Regions from separate parts of the Streptomyces sp. NPDC034099 genome, predicted to be linked through region 1. Evidence: riboswitches for the same ligand, from Rfam matches in the RefSeq annotation. Region 1 holds a riboswitch; the other holds the start of a gene.
The links. A riboswitch is a leader RNA that binds a small molecule or an ion and turns the genes downstream of it on or off. The one in region 1 is predicted to bind S-adenosylmethionine.
Positions count from the first base shown of each region.

Region 2: linked by a shared signal. The riboswitch ahead of thrC (threonine synthase) and the one ahead of ACZ56V_RS26355 (aminotransferase class V-fold PLP-dependent enzyme) in region 1 are both predicted to bind S-adenosylmethionine.

Region 1 is NZ_JBVISR010000009.1:385,098-389,271, forward strand. It holds gene ACZ56V_RS26350 (glycerate kinase) at 1-524, shown strand, start outside; gene ACZ56V_RS26355 (aminotransferase class V-fold PLP-dependent enzyme) at 446-1,831, opposite strand; SAM riboswitch class IV at 1,978-2,094, opposite strand; gene trpD (anthranilate phosphoribosyltransferase) at 2,175-3,239, opposite strand; gene qcrB (cytochrome bc1 complex cytochrome b subunit) at 3,368-4,174, opposite strand, start outside.
Region 2 is NZ_JBVISR010000011.1:161,862-166,035, forward strand. It holds gene ACZ56V_RS28990 (trehalose-6-phosphate synthase) at 1-434, opposite strand, end outside; gene ACZ56V_RS28995 (glucosyl-3-phosphoglycerate synthase) at 517-1,461, opposite strand; SAM riboswitch class I at 1,603-1,750, shown strand; gene thrC (threonine synthase) at 1,768-3,060, shown strand; gene ACZ56V_RS29005 (MoaD/ThiS family protein) at 3,057-3,332, shown strand; gene ACZ56V_RS29010 (cold-shock protein) at 3,752-3,955, shown strand.

The DNA of each region.
Region 1 (4,174 bases):
ACCTCGGTGTCGTCGACACCGACCTGCGTACGGGTGCGGGCACCGGCGCCTCCGGCGGTCTCGGCGCGGGTCTCGCCGCGGTCGGCGCCCGGCTGCTGCCCCGCTTCGACCTGCTCCTGGACCATGTGGACCTGGACGCCCGCCTCGCCCGCGCCGACCTGGTGCTCACCGCCGAGGGCGCCCTGGACCACCAGACGCCGCGCGGCAAGGTCCCGGCCGAGGTGGCCCGCCGCGCCAAGCTCTCCGGCCGGCCCGTGATCGCCCTGGCCGGCACGCTCGGCGAGGGCGCGCACGAGGTGCCGGGGGTGGACGCCTGCCACGGGATCATGCCGGCGCCGATGGCCCTGGCGGACGCGCTGGTGCGCGCCTCCGAACTCCTCACGGACGCCACGGAGCGGGCGTTGCGGATGGTCGTGCTGGGGTCGCGGCTGCCGGGCCGGGCGGCTCAGGCGCCGGTACCGGCCGCTGGGGCGGGAGCGGCTGAGGTGGTGTCGGGCACGCAGCGCCCGTCCTCGGTGCGGTAGTTCCACCGGGCGCCGTCGCTCACCAGTTCCCTGACGGCGTCCACGAACCGCTCGACGTGCTCGTCCGGGGTGCCCGCGCCGAAGCTGACGCGGATGGCGTTGAGGGACTTCTCGCCGGGCGCCGCCTCCGGCGCCCCGCACTCGCCCTGCGTCTGGGGGTCGCTGCCGAGCAGGGTGCGCACCAGCGGGTGGGCGCAGAACAGGCCGTCGCGCACCCCGATGCCGTACTCGGCGGAGAGCGCGGCGGCGAAGTGGGAGCTGTTCCAGCCCTCGACGACGAAGGAGAGGACGCCGACCCGGGGCGCGTCGTCCCCGAACAGGGACAGGATCCGCACCTCGGGCACCTCGGCCAGGCCCTCGCGCACCTTGCCGATCAGGTACTCCTCGCGGGCGACCAGCGTGTCGAACCCGGCCTCGGTGAGCGCCTTGCAGGCGGAGGCGATCGCGTAGGCGCCGATGACGTTGGGCGACCCGGCCTCGTGCCGCGCGGCGCTGTCGTGCCACCGCACGTCCACGCCGCCGTCCGCGCGCCGGGAGACGCTGCGGCTGGCACCGCCGCCGGCCAGGTACGGCTCGGCCTCGCGCAGCCAGTCGGCCCGCCCGGCCAGCACGCCGGAGCCGAAGGGCGCGTACAGCTTGTGCCCGGAGAAGGCGACCCAGTCCACGTCCAGGCCGGCCACCGACACCGGGTGGTGCGGGGCGAGCTGGGCGGCGTCCAGCACGATCCGGGCGCCGTGCGCGTGGGCGGCGGCGGCCAGTTCCCGCACCGGCCACAGCTCGCCGGTGACGTTGGAGGCGCCGGTGACGCAGACCAGGGCGGGCCCGTACGGCTCGCGGGCGGCGAGGGCCCGCTCCAGGGTCTCGACGGCCTGCGCGGGGGTGCGCGGGGCGTCGAGGTAGGTCACGTCGGCGTTCCGCCAGGGCAGCAGCGAGGCGTGGTGCTCGGTCTCGAAGACGAAGACCCGGCAGTGGGCGGGCAGCGCGGCGGCGAGCAGGTTCAGGGAGTCGGTGGTGGACCGGGTGAAGACCACCTGGTCCTCGTCCCGGCAGCCGAGGAACTCGGCGACGGTCCTGCGGGCGTTCTCGAACAGGTCGGTCGACAGCTGCGAGAGGTACCCGGCGCCCCGGTGGACGCTGCCGTAGTACGGGGCGTAGGCGGCCACGTCGTCCCAGACCCGCTGGAGCGCGGGCGCGCTGGCGGCGTAGTCGAGCGCGGCGTAGGTGACCTCCCCGCCGGTGACGAGCGGCACGGTGACGTCGCGGCCGAGGACGGGCAGCGGGGTGGCGACAGCGGTGGGTACGGACATGACGGACTCCCGTGAGGACCAGCGCGCAGCAGGCGCTGTGAAGTGAAGTGAGAAACGGCGTGCGGAGGCGGGGCTCTGCGCCCTATCGCATTCGCTGGTTCACGGGGGACTCCCTCAAACGACCCAGGACCCCTGGTTTCGCGAGGGGTCCGCGCTTGCCGTGGACCTTGCTGTCCACGACCTGGTCTTCACCCGGGGCACCCCGCCACGGACGGAGGGTTGCCGGACAGTCGGCCGGGGCCTCTTGACTGTCACTCATGACCTGTCGAAAAACCTAGGGGAAAGGATCGGCGCCCCGCAACCCGAGTCCGGATCGCGGGACGCACGTCACACACGGGGGCCGCTACGCGTGGCTCGCGGCCACCCAGCGGTCCAGGACGCCCTTGGCGGCGCCCGAGTCGATCGCCTCGGCCGCCCGCTCCATCCCGGCCCGCAGCTGCGCCGCCAGGGGCTCCTCGCCGGGGCTCAGGGCGACCAGGGCCGCCGCCGAGTTCAGCAGGACCGCGTCCCGTACCGGACCCGTCTCGCCGGCCAGCAGGCGGCGGGCGACATCGGCGTTGTAGGAGGCGTCGGCGCCGCGCAGCGCCTCGACCGGCACCAGCTCGATGCCGACGTCCCGCGGGTCGAAGGTCTCCTCGGTCACGCGGCCGTCGCGCACGGTCCAGACCCGGGACGTGGCGGTGGTCGTCAGCTCGTCGAGGCCGTCGTCGCCGCGGAAGACCAGGGACGAGTGGCCGCGCTCGGCGAAGACACCGGCGATGATCGGCGCCATCCGGGCGTGGGCGACCCCGATCGCCTGGGCCTTCACCCGGGCGGGGTTGGTCAGCGGGCCCAGGAAGTTGAACACCGTGCGGATGCCGAGCTGACCGCGGGCCGCCGCCACGTGGCGCAGCGCCGGATGGAACTTCACCGCGAAGCAGAAGGTGATGCCGGCTTCCTCGGCGACCTCCGCCACCCGCTTCGGCGTCAGCTCCAGGTTGACGCCGAGCTTCTCCAGGACGTCGGAGGCCCCGGACGCCGAGGAGGCGGCCCGGTTGCCGTGCTTGACGACCTTCGCCCCCGTGCCGGCCACGACGATCGCCGACATGGTGGAGATGTTGACCGTCTTGGCGCCGTCGCCGCCGGTGCCGACGATGTCGACGGTCTCCCCCGGCACCTCGATCACGTTGGCGTGCTCGTACATGGTGCGGACGAGCCCCGAGATCTCCTCGACGGTCTCGCCCTTGAACCGCAGGCCCACCGCGAAGGCGGCGATCTGTGCGTCGGTCGCCTCACCGCGCATGATCACGTCCAGCGCCCAGGCGGTGTCGTCCGCGCTCAGATCGCGGCCGTCCAGCAGTCCGTTCAGCAGGGCGGGCCAGGAGCGGTCCGCCGTGGTGTCGCCTCCAGCGGGGGTCACAGCGCTCATAGCCGCTCCTGAATCGTGTGTCGTCGACGGAATCGTGTTCCCACCCTATCCAGCCCCGGGCACGGCGAAGGGCCCCGTCCGCAGAACGGAACGGGGCCCTTCGACCGTGGTGTGGCGACGCTGGAGGGTCAGTGGTGGCCGTGGCCGCTCGTGATCTCCTTGTACTCCTCGACGGTCGGCTTCGGAATCTGCGACTCCTCGCCGTAGTAGGCCTCGCTGAGCTTGGCGCGGAGCTTCTGCGTGCCCGTCGCCCTGCGCTCGACGCCGTTCTCGTCGACCGTCGGGCCGATCTCGGCCGGCTTGTACTGCTCGTGCGCCGTGAGCGTGTGCAGCTGCTCCTGGCTGAGCGGCTCGTGCACCTCGATGAACTCACCGTGCGGCAGGCGCTTGATGATGCCGGACTCGCGTCCGTGCAGCACCTTGTCCTTGTCCCGGCGCTGGAGGCCGAGGCAGATCCGCTTGGTGGCGATGAAGGCGACGACCGGGCCGACGAAGAACGCGATGCGGACGAACCAGGTGATCGCGTTGATCGACAGGTGGAAGTGGGTGGCCCACAGGTCGTTGCCGCCACCGATCAGCAGCACGAAGTAGACCGTCAGCCAGGCGACACCGAAGGCCGTACGGGTCGGGGCGTTGCGCGGGCGGTCCAGGATGTGGTGCTCGCGCTTGTCGCCGGTGACCCAGGACTCGATGAACGGGTAGACCGCGATCGCCGCCAGGACCAGCGGGAAGATGATCAGCGGGATCAGCACGCCGAGGACGAGTGTGTGACCCCAGAAGTTGATCTCCCAGCCAGGCATCACACGGATCAGGCCCTCGGAGAAGCCCATGTACCAGTCCGGCTGGGCGCCGGTGGAGACCTGGTCGGGGCGGTACGGGCCGATGGCCCAGATCGGGTTGATCGTGGCGATGGCCGACACGACGGCGATCACACC
Region 2 (4,174 bases), on a different contig from region 1:
GCGACCGCGCCCTCGGCCGCCTCCTCGGCCAGCGCCTCGGCGAAGGCCCGGTTGTACGCCTCGTAGGAGGCCCACTGCCGCCGGAACTCCGCGTCGAAGACCGGCTCCAGGGGCGTCTGGTACAGCATGTGGTGCACGAACCACAGCACCGAGTTGGCGATCCCGTTGTACGCGTCAGCGTGCACGTCGGCCGGTACGTCCAGCATCCGTACGCCGTCCTCGCCGACCCCGCGCCGCACCGCCTCGCGGTCGCCGTCGCCCAGCGCCGAGCACACCCACAGCGCACCGGCGTCGGGCCCGATGGCCGACAGCCCCGAGACGAGCCCGCCACCGCCCCGTTTGGCGTGCAGCGACCCGTCCTCCCGCACCTCGTACGAGACGGGCCCCCGGTTGGAGGCGACCAGCACCTGAGCAGCACCGAACCTTGAAGCCATACGCCTCAACCTAGCCCGACCCCTCGAACCTCAAACGTTCCCCGCTGTCACCCGGACGCCGATTCGGTCACGCGGCTAGCCGTCAGGCCACCCGTCGGGTCGTGTACTCCGCGATCTCCCTCATCGGGGGCCGTTCCTCGGTGTCCACGGGGTAGGTGCGGGGCTCGAAGCCGTCGACGCCGCGTTCGAACTGGGTGAGGGCCGGGCGGACGAGGTGGCCGCGGGCCAGCCGGAGCTGGGCGGTGCGGTAGATCGCGGCGGCCATCCGGCCCAGGGCCCGCCCGTCCTGGTGGCGGTGGACGCGGACCCCCACGTCGACCTGCGCGAGCGCGTCCAGGCCCACCAGGTGCAGGGCGTCGACCAGCATGCCCAGCTCGACGCCGTAGCCGACCGGGAAGGGGAGCCGTTCCAGCAGGGAGCGGCGGGCCGCGTACTCGCCGCCGAGCGGCTGGACGAAACCGGCCAGCTGCGGCCAGTGCATGTTGAGCAGCGGGCGGGCCATCAGCTCCGTGACCCGGCCGCCCTGGCCGGGGGCGGCACCGAGCGGCCGGTCGTACATGGCCTTGACGAGGTGCACGTCCGGGTCGGTGAGCAGCGGGCCCACGATCCCGGAGACGAAGTCGGCGGAGAACTCGCGCAGGTCGGCGTCGACGAAGCAGACGATGTCCCCGCCGGTGACCAGCAGCGAGCGCCACAGCACCTCGCCCTTGCCCGGCACGGCGGGGATGCGGGGGAGGATCGCGTCGCGGTGCACGACGCGCGCGCCGGCCGCCGCGGCCACCTCCGCCGTACGGTCGCTCGAACCGGAGTCCACGACCACGACCTCGTCGACGAGCGGGACCCGCTCCACCAGCTCCCGCCTGATCACCGAGACGATGTCGCCGACCGTGGCCTCCTCGTCCAGGGCGGGGAGCACCACGCTGACCGACTGCCCGGTGGCGTGCTTGGCGGACAGAAGGTGCTGGAGCGGCCGGTCCGCGGCCGACCAGGAGCGTGCGTCCAGCCAGCGCTCGACTTCTTCCAGCACGTCCCGGGGCTCCTTTGTGATCCATCTCGCGGTACGGACGACTGTCTCAACCGTCCTGGCCGTCGGTTACAGTCTTGAACAACGCGTGGGACCACCGCATGCCGGGGTGGCCGCGCGTACCAGCGAAGAACAACTTCATACCGCTCATCCAGAGGGGCAGAGGGATACGGCCCGATGAAGCCCCGGCAACCCTCCAGCCGGCTCTTGTCACACAGACGTGGCGAGGCTCCCGGCTAGGGAAGGTGCCAAATCCGTCTCACGGCGAGATGCGTCGTGAGGAAGATGAGGAGAAAGGGCCTCGCCTCCATGGCTGTGCAGACTGCCGAATCCCCCACGAACTCCACGAACCCCGCGGTCGACCTCGGCCCCGCCGCAGCCCTGAGCTGCCGGGAGTGCGGCCACCGGGTCCCGCTCGGACCGGTCTTCGCCTGCGAGGAGTGTTTCGGCCCCCTCGAGATCGCCTACGACTTCTCCGCCTACGACACCGAAGAGCTGCGCAAGCGGATCGAGGCGGGCCCCGCGAACATCTGGCGCTACGCCCCCCTGCTGCCCGTCCCGGCCGACGTCGCCACCAAGCCGAACATCAATCCCGGCTGGACCAAGCTCGTCAAGGCCGACAACCTCGCCCGCGAGCTGGGCGTCACCGGCGGGCTGTACGTCAAGGACGACTCCGGCAACCCGACGCACTCCTTCAAGGACCGCGTCGTCGCCCAGGCCATCGAGGCCGCCCGCGCCTTCGGCTTCACCACGCTCTCCTGCTCCTCCACCGGCAACCTCGCCGGCGCCGTCGGCGCCGCCGCCGCGCGGGCCGGTTTCCGCTCCTGTGTGTTCATCCCGCACGACTTGGAGCAGGGCAAGGTCGTCATGGCCGCCGTCTACGGCGGTGAGCTGGTCGGCATCGAGGGCAACTACGACGACGTGAACCGCTTCTGCTCCGAGCTGATCGGCGACCCGGCCGGCGAGGGCTGGGGCTTCGTCAACGTCAACCTGCGGCCGTACTACGCCGAGGGTTCCAAAACCCTCGCGTACGAGATCTGCGAGCAGCTCGGCTGGCGGCTGCCCGACCAGATCGTGGTGCCGATCGCGTCCGGCTCCCAGCTGACGAAGATCGACAAGGGGCTGAAGGAGCTGATCGAGCTCGGCCTGGTCGAGGACAGGCCGTACAAGATCTTCGGCGCGCAGGCCGAGGGCTGCTCGCCGGTCTCCACGGCGTACAAGGCCGGGCACGACGTGGTCCGCCCGCAGAAGCCGAACACCATCGCCAAGTCGCTGGCCATCGGCAACCCGGCCGACGGCCCCTACGTCCTCGACATCGCCCGCCGCACCGGCGGCGCCGTGGAGGACGTGACCGACGAGCAGGTCGTGGACGCGATCAAGCTGCTCGCCCGCACGGAGGGCATCTTCGCGGAGACGGCGGGCGGCGTGACCGTCGGCGTCACGAAGAAGCTGATCGAGGACGGCGTGCTGGACCCGTCGCTCACCACGGTCGTCCTGAACACCGGCGACGGCCTGAAGACCCTCGACGCGGTGGCCGGCACCGGCGTCACCGCCACGATCCGTCCCAACCTGGACTCCTTCCGAGAGGCTGGCCTCGCATGAGCGTGACCGTTCGTATCCCGACCATCCTGCGTACCTACACCGGCGGCAAGGCCGAGGTGAGTGCCGACGGCGCCAACCTCGGGGAGGTCATCTCCGACCTGGAGAAGAACCACACCGGCATCGCCGCCCGCGTGCTGGACGACCAGGGCAAGCTGCGCCGCTTCGTCAACGTCTACGTCAACGACGACGACGTCCGCTTCGAGCAGGGTCTCCAGACCGCGACGCCGGACGGCGCGGGCGTCTCGATCATCCCGGCGGTCGCCGGCGGCTGAAGCGGACGCAGATACACCTTGTAGTGCGTATTGCCCTCTCCGTAAGAGAAACGGAGGGGGCAATTCCATGTGGTTGAGCGCGGTAGAGTTGGGGAACGCGCTCCCGATCAGCACAACGGGAACCGTTAATTCCTGCCGCCCGCCCGACAAGAAGCAGCCAAAGTGCGAGCGTATTCTGCGGCTTTTGTTCCCTTTGCGTGACCCGACTTGACCCGAATTCAGGCGAATTCTCGCCACATTCCGGACCGGGCGCGTCCAGATTTCTCGTCCGATTGACCTGTTGCAGACGGCAGTTGGACAGATACATTCAGCCGCGGTCGACGCGTTCCGGCGCACGCCCCCAGTCGTGAGGGGGCGAGGTCTGACCCGGGTTCGCGAAGTGCGGATCTGTGCAAGGGCCAGTAATAGGGGAGTTAGGCATGGCTCAGGGCACCGTCAAGTGGTTCAACGCGGAGAAGGGGTACGGCTTCATCGCGGTCGACGGTGGTGCGGATGTTTTCGTCCACTACAGCGCGATTCAGATGGACGGCTACCGCACCCTCGAAGAAGGCCAGCGGGTCGAGTTCGAGATCTCGCAGGGTCAGAAGGGCCCGCAGGCCGACATGGTTCGCCTCAGCGCCTGAGACGCGCGGCCACCACAGCACCCGGTCTTCATCCGAAGGGCCCGTACCCACTGGGTACGGGCCCTTCGGCCTGCCCGGACGCCCGCCGGGTCCGTGTTCGCGGGTGGCTGACGGCCGGGCCCGATCCCCGAGGGGCGCTTGCACTCGACCATGCCGAGTGCTAATCATTGGCGTTAGCACTCTGAAGGTGAGAGTGACAACGAAGGACCGGGTCGGTGA